2 regions of the Colwellia sp. BRX10-1 genome follow, and region 1 is predicted to be linked to the other one. Evidence: riboswitches for the same ligand, from Rfam matches in the RefSeq annotation. Region 1 holds a riboswitch; the other holds the start of a gene.
What was found. Region 1 has a riboswitch for cyclic di-GMP ahead of H4J75_RS17360 (DUF3718 domain-containing protein). Riboswitches for the same ligand answer to the same signal wherever they lie in the genome.

Region 1 (6,001 bases):
CAATTTTAGCCTACTTAGTGGCAGGTATGCTGGTTGGTGATCATGGTTTATCTTTGGTTCAAGACCAAGTGGATTACGATCACTTTGCTGAGTTAGGTATCGTCTTTTTACTTTTTACCCTAGGCTTAGAATTTTCATTACCTAAATTAATCGCCATGCGCCATCTGGTCTTAGCGGTTGGTAGTCTTCAAGTAGGTATTTCGCTAGCTTTTTTTATGGGCATTGCTTTGTTGTTTGGTCAGACATTTGCTAGTGCTTTGATTATTGGTGGTATTATAGCGCTTTCTTCAACAGCCATCGTTATTCGGCAATTGAGTGAAACGGGCGCAATGAAAAGAAAGTCTGGGCAGCTCTCTGTTGCTATCTTACTTTTTCAGGATGTAGCCGTTGTTCCCTTATTAATTATCATCCCGATGTTTGCCCAAGAGTCTGATAGTTCAATGGTTGTTGAGCTACTGATCGCTCTAGTTAAAGGCGTCTTTGTCGTTACCTTGTTAATGTTTGCCGGAAAATGGTTGCTACCACGTTTATTTAATTTAGTGGCGCAAGTTAGAACCGATGAATTATTTGTTTTAACAACCTTATTAGTTACCTTAGTCGCATCATCATTGACGCAATGGTTTGGCTTATCTATGGCTTTAGGGGCTTTTCTCGCAGGTATGATGTTAGGTGAAAGCCAGTACAAGTATCAGCTTGAAGCCGATATTCGGCCTTATCGTGATATCTTGCTAGGTTTATTTTTTGTAACGGTCGGTATGAAACTCGACATCGGCATCGTTTATTCCTCACCATTGGTTATTATCGGCGTTATGGTCAGCTTTATGGTGGTTAAGATACTCATTATCGCCTTCTTAGCAAAACGCGCAGGAGAAGCGGCTAAAGATGCTTGGGCTGCAGGTATTATGTTGGCACAGATGGGTGAATTTGGTTTTGTGCTTATCGCTTTAGCCAATCAGGTTAAATTGTTACCGGTTGAAACTGCTTCTATCTTGTTAGGCGCAGGTGTATTGAGTATGGCGATAACACCTTATATGATTAACAATGCTCGTCGTTGGTCGTTGATGTTGAGTAACGAAAAGCCCATAGATACCGATCATTTAGCTGAACTTCCCGAGCAAACAGAGTTAAGTGACCATGTCATTATTTGTGGTTTTGGTCGAATTGGCCAAACGGTGAGTCGCTTTTTAAAGCAAGAGTCGATTAAGTTTGTTGCTATCGATATTGACCCACTTAGGGCAACAAAAGCGCGTGAAGCAGGAGAAAATGTGCTTTTTGGCTCATCAAGACAAACTGAATTATTACAAGCAGCTCACTTATCGCAAGCTAAGCTTGTTGTTATTGCTTTTGGTGAGGACAAACAATCACTTGAGGTTATTCAAAAAGTTAGATCATTATCACCCGATGTTCCTATCCTTGTCCGCACTCGAAATGACGATCAACTACAAGCATTGCAAGAAGCGGGTGCTAATCAAGTGGTACCAGAGAGTTTAGAGGGCAGTTTAATGCTGGTCTCTCAAGTGTTATCTTTAACCGGAGTGCCTTTCTCTCGCATTATTCGCCGTGTACAAAAAGAACGTAAAGACCACTACAGCCATTTGCATGGGTTTTTTCAGGGTGAGCATACTGACATGAGTCCTGAAGCTATGGATCGCATTGAATTCGCTAATGGGATTATATTAACGGAAAACTCTTATGCTAATGGGCATTCTATAGCGTCACTGAATTTATCGGCAAAACGGGTCACGGTGGTTGCGCTTCGCCGTAACAATATTGAATCAGAGCAACCCGATGAAGCCACTATTCTTCAAGCTCAGGATACCCTGATTGTACGCGGAAAGCCTCGACGAGTAGAACGAGCAGAGCGCTTTGTTCAAAAGGGGGTTTAGCTTTTCCTTTGACTGTCCGCAGTGTTGTTAGGTCTAGATGAGTATAACGAGCAGGACATTTCATCCAAGAGAGGGGGAATTTTTTTCTTGGTTGTCCGCAGTGTACTAAGCCAATAAACGCCTTGTTCAACAAGGCGTTTACTTTATTACTTTAGCAATGGATCGCTATTCAAGAGATAAAAATTTTCTAATCGCAGTCTCTTGCTCCATAGCATCTTCAAATCCCAGTTTAATTAACTGCCGACAATAATTTTTTTCAAATAATAAATAACTGACAATACTTGATTCAGAGTCATTAGAGATACCTACGCTGCGTAATAATAAACGTATCGATAGTGGTAGATCTGAAAAATACTCTACCGCCATGGCATTAAAGTCATGACTGGGATTAAGGAGAAATGATGATATCGGTTTTAAACCATCTTTTTCTTTTCTAAGTTCTGGTGGTATAAGTTTTATTGTTTCATTAATTCGTTCTAGACGTTCAATATCGCTGTGTAATGTATCTGAGAAAATAGTATCAAGTAAATGACCGGCAACAGTAGAGGTTGTCGGAGGATGAGGATTATTCACTTTACTATGAAGTGGTGCTTTAGGTTGATCAACACCAACAATAAACAAATTTTCTCCACCTAAATGTATCGCAGGGCTTAACGGTGAAAGTTGATGTATAGACCCATCACCATAATGCTCTTGGCGAATTTTGATTGAAGGAAACACAAGGGGAATAGCGGCAGAAGCCATTAAGTGCTCACTATTAATTTGGCAAGGCTCACCACGACGTTTAGCGCGAAACCAAGGAGAAATAGACTCATCAGATTGATAAAAACTAATCGAATCGCCATTACTGTAACTTGATGCAGTAATAGAAACTGCAGATAAATAGCCACGTAAAATATTGGTGTCGATACGTTTAAAGTCAACCACCATATTCAGTAAGTCACGAAGTGGCGCGTTGTTTAGTAAACTACGCGCACTTTTATTGGCATAATCTGCTTGGAAACTTGCCAGCATACCTTTCGCCAAATGTGAGAAAACCCGAATACCATCACTATGGTATATTCGACTGGTATTAATATTCTTCCAAACCCATTCTAATTTTTTTACCCCCAAATGAAAGCATGAAGAATAACAGGCTAGCGCTGTGGTATTTATAGCACCAGCAGAGGTGCCACATATAATGGGAAAGGGGATGCCATGATTTCTAGGGACAAATTTTGATATGGCAGAAAGCACACCTACTTGATAAGCCGCTCGAGCGCCACCGCCAGTAAGTACTAAAGCATTCTTACTGTCTTTATAACTTCTTTTATTCAACATGTATATCGCAGTCTTCTTCGTATAACTTAAGTGTAATCAGTTTTTTAACTTGGTGCTAGCTTAACGAGTCAAAAAATAGATTGAAATGACTAAGGCAAAAAAAAGCCTGCAGAAGCAGGCTTTTTAAAATGACATAGAATTATTATCTAGTAAAACAGTACACTTGATTGAACAAATAACATCTACTAAAAAATAAGTTTAGCTGCTAACGCGTTCGTTAGCTGCGTCTATCAATGGTTGCGATCCGGTTTGCAAAATAGCTAAGTTTTCAGAAACAACTTTCTTTGGTAACTTTGAAATCATCAAAGAACCTGTTTTAACTGAACCATTAGACGATGCAAACGCCAACAGATTCTGTCCATTACACTCAATACCATGAAAGATACTGCGAATTTTTAATCTATTCGTTTTTAAGAACGAACGCATGCGTTTCTTGTCGTCTGCAGCTACATACTGGCAAACGCTTTGAGCGATGTCAGCAGCTTGTGCTTTCGGCGCCGATACAACAGACGTTAATGTTAAAATAGTGATGGTAGAAGCTAGTAATAATTTTTTCATTTTAGTAACCTTGTAATTAATTTAGTTAGTAAAGGAAAAAACCACGGGATGTACCTTGTATAACGAGGTGACTCCGCTGTCATAGAATTTATATATAAAACATAAATCCCTTAGACCGGTGGTTTTGCGTAACACGATTTCACGTGTTTTGCCTTTTCTTTGTCCCTTTTAGTATTGCGAATTGAGCCAATAAATGCAAGAAAAATGTGTAATAGGCTAGTGACATGCGTAAAGAAATTTAATAAAAAAAACACTTTTATCAATTTTTTTTCAAATAGAACATGTGCTTAATCGAATGGTTGACTATCAAAATCATTAAGTGAACTTTAATGTAATGTTAAAATATAGGGTAAAAAAAAAAGAGCTTAAGCTCTTTTTTTTTATTTAATCGTATGATTAATATGCCGCTAGGTTATTAAAATTTCATTTCAGGGACATGTTCAGGAACAATTAATTCACCTTCAGTGAGTTTTATTATTTCCTCAATACTGACCCCTGGCGCTCGCTCTAATAAATGAAACTTGCCGTCTTTAATTTCGATAAAGGCTAAATCAGTTAGTACTCTTTTAATACAACCCTTACCTGTTAACGGTAAAGTGCAGTTAGATAAAAGTTTTGAAACACCATGTTTAGAAGCGTGAGTCATAGTAACAATAATATTGTCAGCACCCGCAACTAAATCCATAGCACCGCCCATACCTTTAATCAGCTTGCCTGGGATCATATATGAAGCAATGTTACCGTTTACATCGACCTCAAAGGCACCTAGTACGGTTAAGTCGACATGTCCGCCACGTATCATTGCGAATGACTCGGCACTATCAAAGATAGAGGCACCTTTTGCCATCGTGACCGTTTGTTTACCGGCATTAATTAAATCTGCATCAATTTCGTCTTCGGTGGGAAACTGTCCCATGCCAAGTAAACCATTTTCAGATTGAAGCATCACTTCTATTCCCGCAGGAATATAGTTAGCAACTAACGTTGGAATACCTATACCTAAGTTAACGTAATAACCGTCTTGTAATTCTTGTGCTACACGTTGTGCTAGCTGTTCTCTTGTTAAAGCCATTGTTTAGTCTCCGGAATTATTTATGACTGAGCAGTACGAACAGTTCGTTGTTCAATGCGTTTTTCAAATGTACCTAAAATCAATCGATTAACATAGATACCTGGTGTATGGATTTGGTCTGGGTCCAGCTCGCCAGGTTCAACTATCTCTTCAACTTCAACGACGGTAATTTTTCCTGCCGTGGCTGCCATAGGATTAAAGTTACGTGCTGTTTTTCTAAAAACCAAATTACCGTAACGGTCGGCTTTCCAGGCTTTAACAATGGCAAAGTCGCCTTTAATTGCGGGCTCAAGGATATACATTCTACCGTCTATTTCACGCTCTTCTTTACCTTCTGCTACCGGTGTTCCATAACCTGTTGCCGTAAAAAAAGCAGGTATACCAGCACCACCAGCTCGCATTTTTTCAGCTAAAGTGCCTTGTGGTGTGAGTTCTACTTCTAATTCGCCATTCATCATTTGACGTTCAAATTCAGCGTTTTCACCAACATATGATGCAACAATTTTTTTGATTTGACGGTCTTGCAGTAACACACCTAAACCAAAATCATCGACACCACAGTTATTTGAAACCATCGTTAATGCTTTAGTGCCTTTGCGCTTTATTTCACTAATTAGATTTTCTGGGATACCACATAAACCAAAGCCACCCGAGATAACGGTCATGCCGTCTTCAAGTCCTGCCATCGCTTCTTCATAGCTTGCTACTACTTTGTCAAATCCGGCCATTATTTAATCCTCATTACATTTATTTCTATAGAGTATTTATCATACATCGTCATTTATTATTATATTTATTACTGTGCACGGTAGGCATTAGAAACTTTAGATGCCGGGGTTTTACCTAATTTATCACTGATAAACCAACCGGCATGGACTAACTTATCTAAATTAATACCGCTATTAATACCTAAACCATTGAGTAAATAAACCACATCTTCAGTGGCAACATTACCTGAAGCGCCCTTAGCATAAGGGCAACCACCCGATCCAGCAATGGCACTATCAATAACGGCAATACCATTTTGTAAAGCGGTGTAAATGTTAGTTAACGCCTGACCATAGGTATCATGAAAATGAACCGCTAGTTTAGCCTTAGGTACACGGGCACTAACCGCTTGTAACATCTTCTGTACATTAACAGGTGTGCCTACACCAACCGTATC
Region 2 (6,001 bases), on a different contig from region 1:
GCCTTTTTCTGAAACTGTTGAAGTAATTCAAGATAATTTTTATGGGCCATTAACGCATTTTTATAATCACCGTTTTGCTGATACATATGACTTAATAAAAGTAATAATTTAGCCTGCTTTTTTGATAGCTTTATGTGTTTAGCCGTTAATTCAGCTAATTGAAGGTAATGTTGATATACAGCTTTATTGTTTAATAGACTTGAGGTCTCTGCTAATAGAATTAACGAGGTTAAATAAGGCTTATTTAACCTCTTTTCATTAAATGTAGCACTGGCTGATAATAGCCAATTATGTGAGTCACTAAATTCTCCCTGCTTTAATAACACCTCTGCCAATCCTAATTCAGCATAGGCAGCACTAATTGGAGCATTTTTATTTTTGCCGTGTTTTTGTGCTTCCCAAAAAGCATTGTAAGCATCATCAAATAAATTTAACTGAAAATAAGCACGGCCTAAGTGTAAATAAGTTTGGTCAATATTAGCCAGTTTGTCTAAATCAAATTTTAACGTTAATAGCTTATTTTGCATGGTTAGCGATGTTTGATAATCGCCTAAATAATAATATGCCGTTGCTAAAATTTCTAAAAGACAAAGGTGATCCTCATACTGAGGATTTACCGAAATCAGCACCTTAACTTGATTAAGATCATTCATCGATAAATCGTTTTTATTTTGCAACGCATAGGTAACAGCTCGATAACTCAAAGCAATTAAACGATATTTTAGCACTTGTGGAGAATCTGCCATTAAAATGACATTGGTTGCTATATTTTGAGTTTGCTCATACTTCTCCTGTAAAAAATAGCCATCTGCAACTTTCAGTAATAAATTAAACTTTATGGCTGGTTCGAGTCCTTGCAGAGAAATTCCATCTTGCGCAAAATGAAATGCTTCGCTATTTTCACCTTTATTATTGGCAACATCAGCAAGAAGGATGAAGGTTTTCCCACGAATTTGGACGGTATAATTTTCTTGAGACCCCAAAATTTTTTTTGAAAGTGTAATGATCTCTTCGTAGGGAAGGTTTTCAGCGTCTTGTAAAAAATAGCGTTCAACATCTTTAATGTTTTGCTCAACGTTTAAAGCATCATTGGCAAAACAAAATAAAGGGGCTATAAAAAAACAAAGGATCAACAACAGTTTACAGGGCATTATTAACTAAAATCCTTTATCTAATGATCAGTAGAGTGATCAGCCATAACCTATAAATTTATCTATTACTTATAGGCTTTCGTTACGGTTCAACAAATTATTCATAATAAAGGTTTACAAGCATAGTTCAACGCTTATAATGAATTTAGAGTTTCTAAAACTCGAAAAGGGCAAATCTAGTGAAAGCTAGAGACGCAAAGTTACCGGTCTAAGGGGAAACCTAGGATAGCGGAACTGCCAAGTATAGATATAGTGGGGGCTTGTCTTTATTTTGAACAGTTTGCTTTCGGTATACTTTGCGGTCCTTCCCTTCTTTTTAATTATTTTCTGTCATATATTACCTTCATTTAAAATACTATATAACTAAATATATGTTTTTTATAGACAAAAAATATATGTGGTACTTTACTTGTTTATACTAGAAAATAGTCTATTGATATTGTTAATTGGGTGTACAAATTGAGATGGAACAATGAAGTATCATGATTCCATAAAACAAGCTGAACTAAAAATGAACATGGCCGTAAAACAATTACAGCGATGGTTTTTACCTGTCAGCCCAATTAATTATTCAGTTAGCTACGAATATATTAATAAAAAAAACATTCTTCTTAATACTGCCATTGAAAATAAACTTGCCACGGGTAAAAAGCTTGATGATTTTTTCATTGAAGAAAACTATCGTCAATTCATTTTAGGCCAAAGTAAATTCAGAGATGAACTCATTGACGACCTTGATGACGTTGTCACCCATGTTGAAAAAAACAGCCAAAAATCATCGCAGAGTATTAATAAACTTATTACCACGCTAGACAGCAATATTTCTGATCTACAATCTGCCGATAAAGAAAAAATAGTCGTTGCGGTAAATAGTATTCGCCAGGCATCTAAAGCCTTTAAACTACACCAACAAAAATTTGCTGAACATATTTCTTTTACCCGTAAAAAGACACAGGCGTTGAAAGTTGAATTAAAAGAAGTACGTGAAGAAATTTACATGGATCCACTTACCGGTCTTTATAATCGTAAAGCTATGTCTAAGCATTTAGATTTATGGCTAACAGAAGATCCAAGTCGGCAAGTTGCCGCAATTGTCGTCTGTGTTGATCAAATTTCAGAAGTTAATCTGCAATTCGGTCAGTTAATTAGTGATGTTCTCTTATCAAAAATAGCCAGTAAAGTAATTAGTTATGTTGATGGCAGCGGTCTACCAATACGTTCTGGTGGCGATGAATTTTTAATTCTGTTACCTGATATTGACAAAGAAAGTGCTCGAGAGATTGCCGATAAAATAACACATGGCGTTGAAAAGCTGCGCTTTGTTAGTAGTAAGTCTGGTATTAGATTACCTCAAATGACATTATCTACTGGTGTAGACACCTTTAATATTGCTGAAAATGCCAGCAGTATCTTAAAAAAATCACGCCTGTTACTACCCGATTTATACAAAAAAAATAATACATTAAGTTCTTAATCACTCAACAAGATACTTTTTGCTTGATGACATTTTTCTCTCGCTGATATTTTCACTTCAACAAATAATATCAGTGATAGTATGCCCAACTTTACTCAATATAATCGGTAATAATCTTAATATACTCGTTGGTAAATCAAAGAAGATTACATTGCTAGTGCTTAGCTAAAAATAGTCGACGACAGCCTCCTTGTTTTCTCATATACTGAATGCAGTGTAAAATTCCTAACGACTAAGAGAGAAATAATTTATGAAAAAAATTACTTTAGCTGTTGCTGCTACTTTAATGATGGCGTCTCCTGTTTTTGCTGGTGATGCTGCTGCTGGTAAAGCAAAAACTGGTATGTGTGCTGCTTGTCATGGTGCTGCTGGTATCTCTGCGGTACCTATGTACCCAAACCTTGCTGGTCAAAAAGAAGCTTATCTTGCTAAACAGTTGAAAGACTTTAAAGCGGGTAAACGTAAAGATCCTGTTATGGGACCTATGGCTATGGGTTTAAGTGATGAAGATATCGCAAATATTTCGGCTTATTACGCTAGTTTAAAATAAACTCAGTAATTATTGTTGAACCAGGTTCAACAATAAATAATATTAAAAAACGCTCAATTGAGCGTTTTTTGTTTTAAGCATTATGCTGTTGAATAACTTGCAAAAAGTCATGTCCATAACGGGCAAGCTTTGTATCACCAATACCATTAATATTTAGCATTTGCTGTGATGTTTTTGGCTTTATACGCGCAAGCTCTGACAACGTTGCATCATTGAAAACAATGAATGGCGCAATATCCTCTGCATCTGCAATCGTTTTACGCAAACTTCTTAATTTAACAAATAAGACACGGTCATAACGTTTATCGGTTTTATCTTGTTGCCAATAACTCGCTTTTTGCAACCTTGGTGAAGCTAACATTAAGGGTTCATCCCCTTTCAACACCGAGCGCGATGCTTGTGTTAAAAATAACGCAGATTGTTGAGAAATATCTTGCTGTAAAAATCCCAAATGAATCAATTGTCTAATAATAGCAAACCAATATCCCGGAGTTTTACTTTTACCGATAGCGAAAGTTGACACTTTTTCATGCTGCAGTTGCCTAACTTTTTCGGTTAACTCCCCTCTGAGCACTTGCACAACATGTTCAATATCACCTTGTTGCTGGATACGAAACACACAAGATAAGACTTTTTGTGCCGCTTCAGTAGCGTCAAATTGAGTGGGTGGATCTAAACAAATATCACAGTTACCACATTTTTTAGTGGTAAATTCTGCAAAATAATTAAGTACAACTTGTCGACGGCAGGTTTGAGCTTCAATAAAGCCTTTTAACGCTTGAAAACGCTGTTGTTCAACGTTCACCCTTTCTTCATTATCACCATCAGCTATATACTTGGTAATGCGTTCTACATCTTTTTCATCATACAAAAATAACGCTTCTGCCGCTAAACCGTCTCGGCCAGCACGGCCAATCTCTTGATAATATGACTCGAGTGTTCTTGGAGGTTCAAAATGAATCACAAAGCGGATATTTGATTTATTGATGCCCAATCCAAAAGCTACGGTGGCAATAACCACTTGAATATTATCTTTGGCAAAACCGTCTTGGACAATATTGCGCATCTCTGTTTCCATGCCAGCATGATAGGCAGAACAATTTATACCCGCACTTGCTAACATTTTAGATAATTTCTCAACTTGCCAGCGGCTACTACAGTAAACAATGCCGCAATCATCACCACGCTTTTTAATGTAGCGTAACACCTGGTGATCGCCCTTATATTTATCCGCTAAGGTAAAACGAATATTAGGCCGGTCAAAGCTATCAAGATGAATATAAGGATCAGTCAATGCGAGTTGAAGAAGAATATCTCTTCGGGTTGTAACATCGGCAGTTGCTGTTAACGCCATAACCGGTACCGATGGAAATCGTTGTTTAATTGTATGAAGTTGTGTGTATGCCGGCCGAAAATCATGTCCCCATTGTGAAATACAATGTGCTTCGTCAATAGCAAATAAACTTATCTGTATGCTTGCCAAGCGTTGCATAAAATAATAATTTTTTAAACGCTCTGGAGCTATGTATAACAACTTAAGCTCACTACGAGATAAACGCTCAAAAATATCATTGATTGTTTCTTGATCTAAACTCGAATTAACAAAAGCCGCTGAAATACCTTGTCGAGTCAAACCATCAACTTGATCTTTCATTAAAGCTATTAAGGGTGAAACAACGATGGTTATTCCTGGTAATAATACGGCAGGCAGTTGATAACACATCGATTTACCACCACCCGTTGGCATAAGTACTAAACTGTCTCGACCTTGAAATAATTGCTGAATAATTTCTAATTGTCCGCTTCGAAAAGTTTGATAACCAAAATGATGCTTTAACGCATCTTCAAGCTGAGCTTGTGAGACTGTGGGGGGAGCTTTTAGCAACAGAGTAAACTTTATTAAACGACAATTATTGTTATTTTACCCCAGCCACAAAAAAAGTCGAGAGCACTATTTTAGTATTTATTGAATGCTTAGAAAGATAAGTGCTAAGCTACAATGAAGACATTAGACCAGTTAGAAGAATCTGCTGGTTAAATTGGAAGGATTATGACAAATAATTTAGATGAAAAACAAATGATTGAGCAACTTACTCATTTTTGGTCACACAACCTTCCCTTTAATAAATTACTGGGCCTAACCGTTAGTAAATTTGATTGTAATACCTCTGAAGTACGTTTTTTATGGCAAGATAAGTTAATGGGCAACCCATTACAGAAAACGCTACATGGTGGTGTCACTGCATCAGCCCTTGATTTTGCTGGTGGTGTTGTCGTGGCAGCGAATATGATTGAACAACTTGAGCACAAAACACCAACAACAATTCAACAAAGTTTGAGCTGCTTAGGAACGATAGATCTGCGTACCGATTATTTACGACCAGGTCGTGGTGAGGAGTTTATCGCTACAGCTCATATTATTCGTAGTGGCAATAAAGTCGCTGTTGCTCGCATGGAATTACATAACGAAAAAGGTGACCACATTGCTTTTGGCACCGGTACTTATCTAGTTGGTTAGTATTCACCCGTTAGTTTTTAAAGTGCTGGCTTTGTGTTCATACGATAGCTAGATTTAGGTCTATTTAAAAACGTACAACAGGTATTCATTGTAAATGAGTAGTTATTAGCTAATTAAAGTGAATAACGTTAGCAAAAGTATTATCAATATACAGCCGACAGTTTGCGGTTATCGAACAAGTAAAGCGCTGAAATTAAAATCATTGTGTTATAATTCGGCTCTTTATTTTTGCTGCTAAAGTTTACTGAAAATCATGACTGTAACTGATAACAAAGACCGTAATGGCGTAATTAACGCGATTAGTGCTT

Region 2: it holds a riboswitch for cyclic di-GMP, as region 1 does, so the genes downstream of both, H4J75_RS03760 (GGDEF domain-containing protein) here and H4J75_RS17360 (DUF3718 domain-containing protein) in region 1, are expected to answer to the same signal.

The regions. Positions count from the first base shown of each region.
Region 1 covers NZ_JACGWC010000030.1:18,960-24,960, reverse strand. Annotated here, with positions in the region: gene H4J75_RS17370 (monovalent cation:proton antiporter family protein) at 1-1,886, shown strand, start outside; gene H4J75_RS17365 (patatin-like phospholipase family protein) at 2,052-3,206, opposite strand; gene H4J75_RS17360 (DUF3718 domain-containing protein) at 3,405-3,764, opposite strand; cyclic di-GMP riboswitch class I at 3,828-3,927, opposite strand; gene H4J75_RS17355 (3-oxoacid CoA-transferase subunit B) at 4,180-4,836, opposite strand; gene H4J75_RS17350 (CoA transferase subunit A) at 4,857-5,564, opposite strand; gene H4J75_RS17345 (hydroxymethylglutaryl-CoA lyase) at 5,633-6,001, opposite strand, start outside.
Region 2 covers NZ_JACGWC010000002.1:293,393-299,393, forward strand. Annotated here, with positions in the region: gene H4J75_RS03755 (hypothetical protein) at 1-1,151, opposite strand, end outside; cyclic di-GMP riboswitch class I at 1,311-1,393, shown strand; gene H4J75_RS03760 (GGDEF domain-containing protein) at 1,624-2,625, shown strand; gene H4J75_RS03765 (cytochrome c) at 2,876-3,175, shown strand; gene recQ (DNA helicase RecQ) at 3,249-5,060, opposite strand; gene H4J75_RS03775 (thioesterase family protein) at 5,226-5,693, shown strand; gene rarD (EamA family transporter RarD) at 5,947-6,001, shown strand, end outside.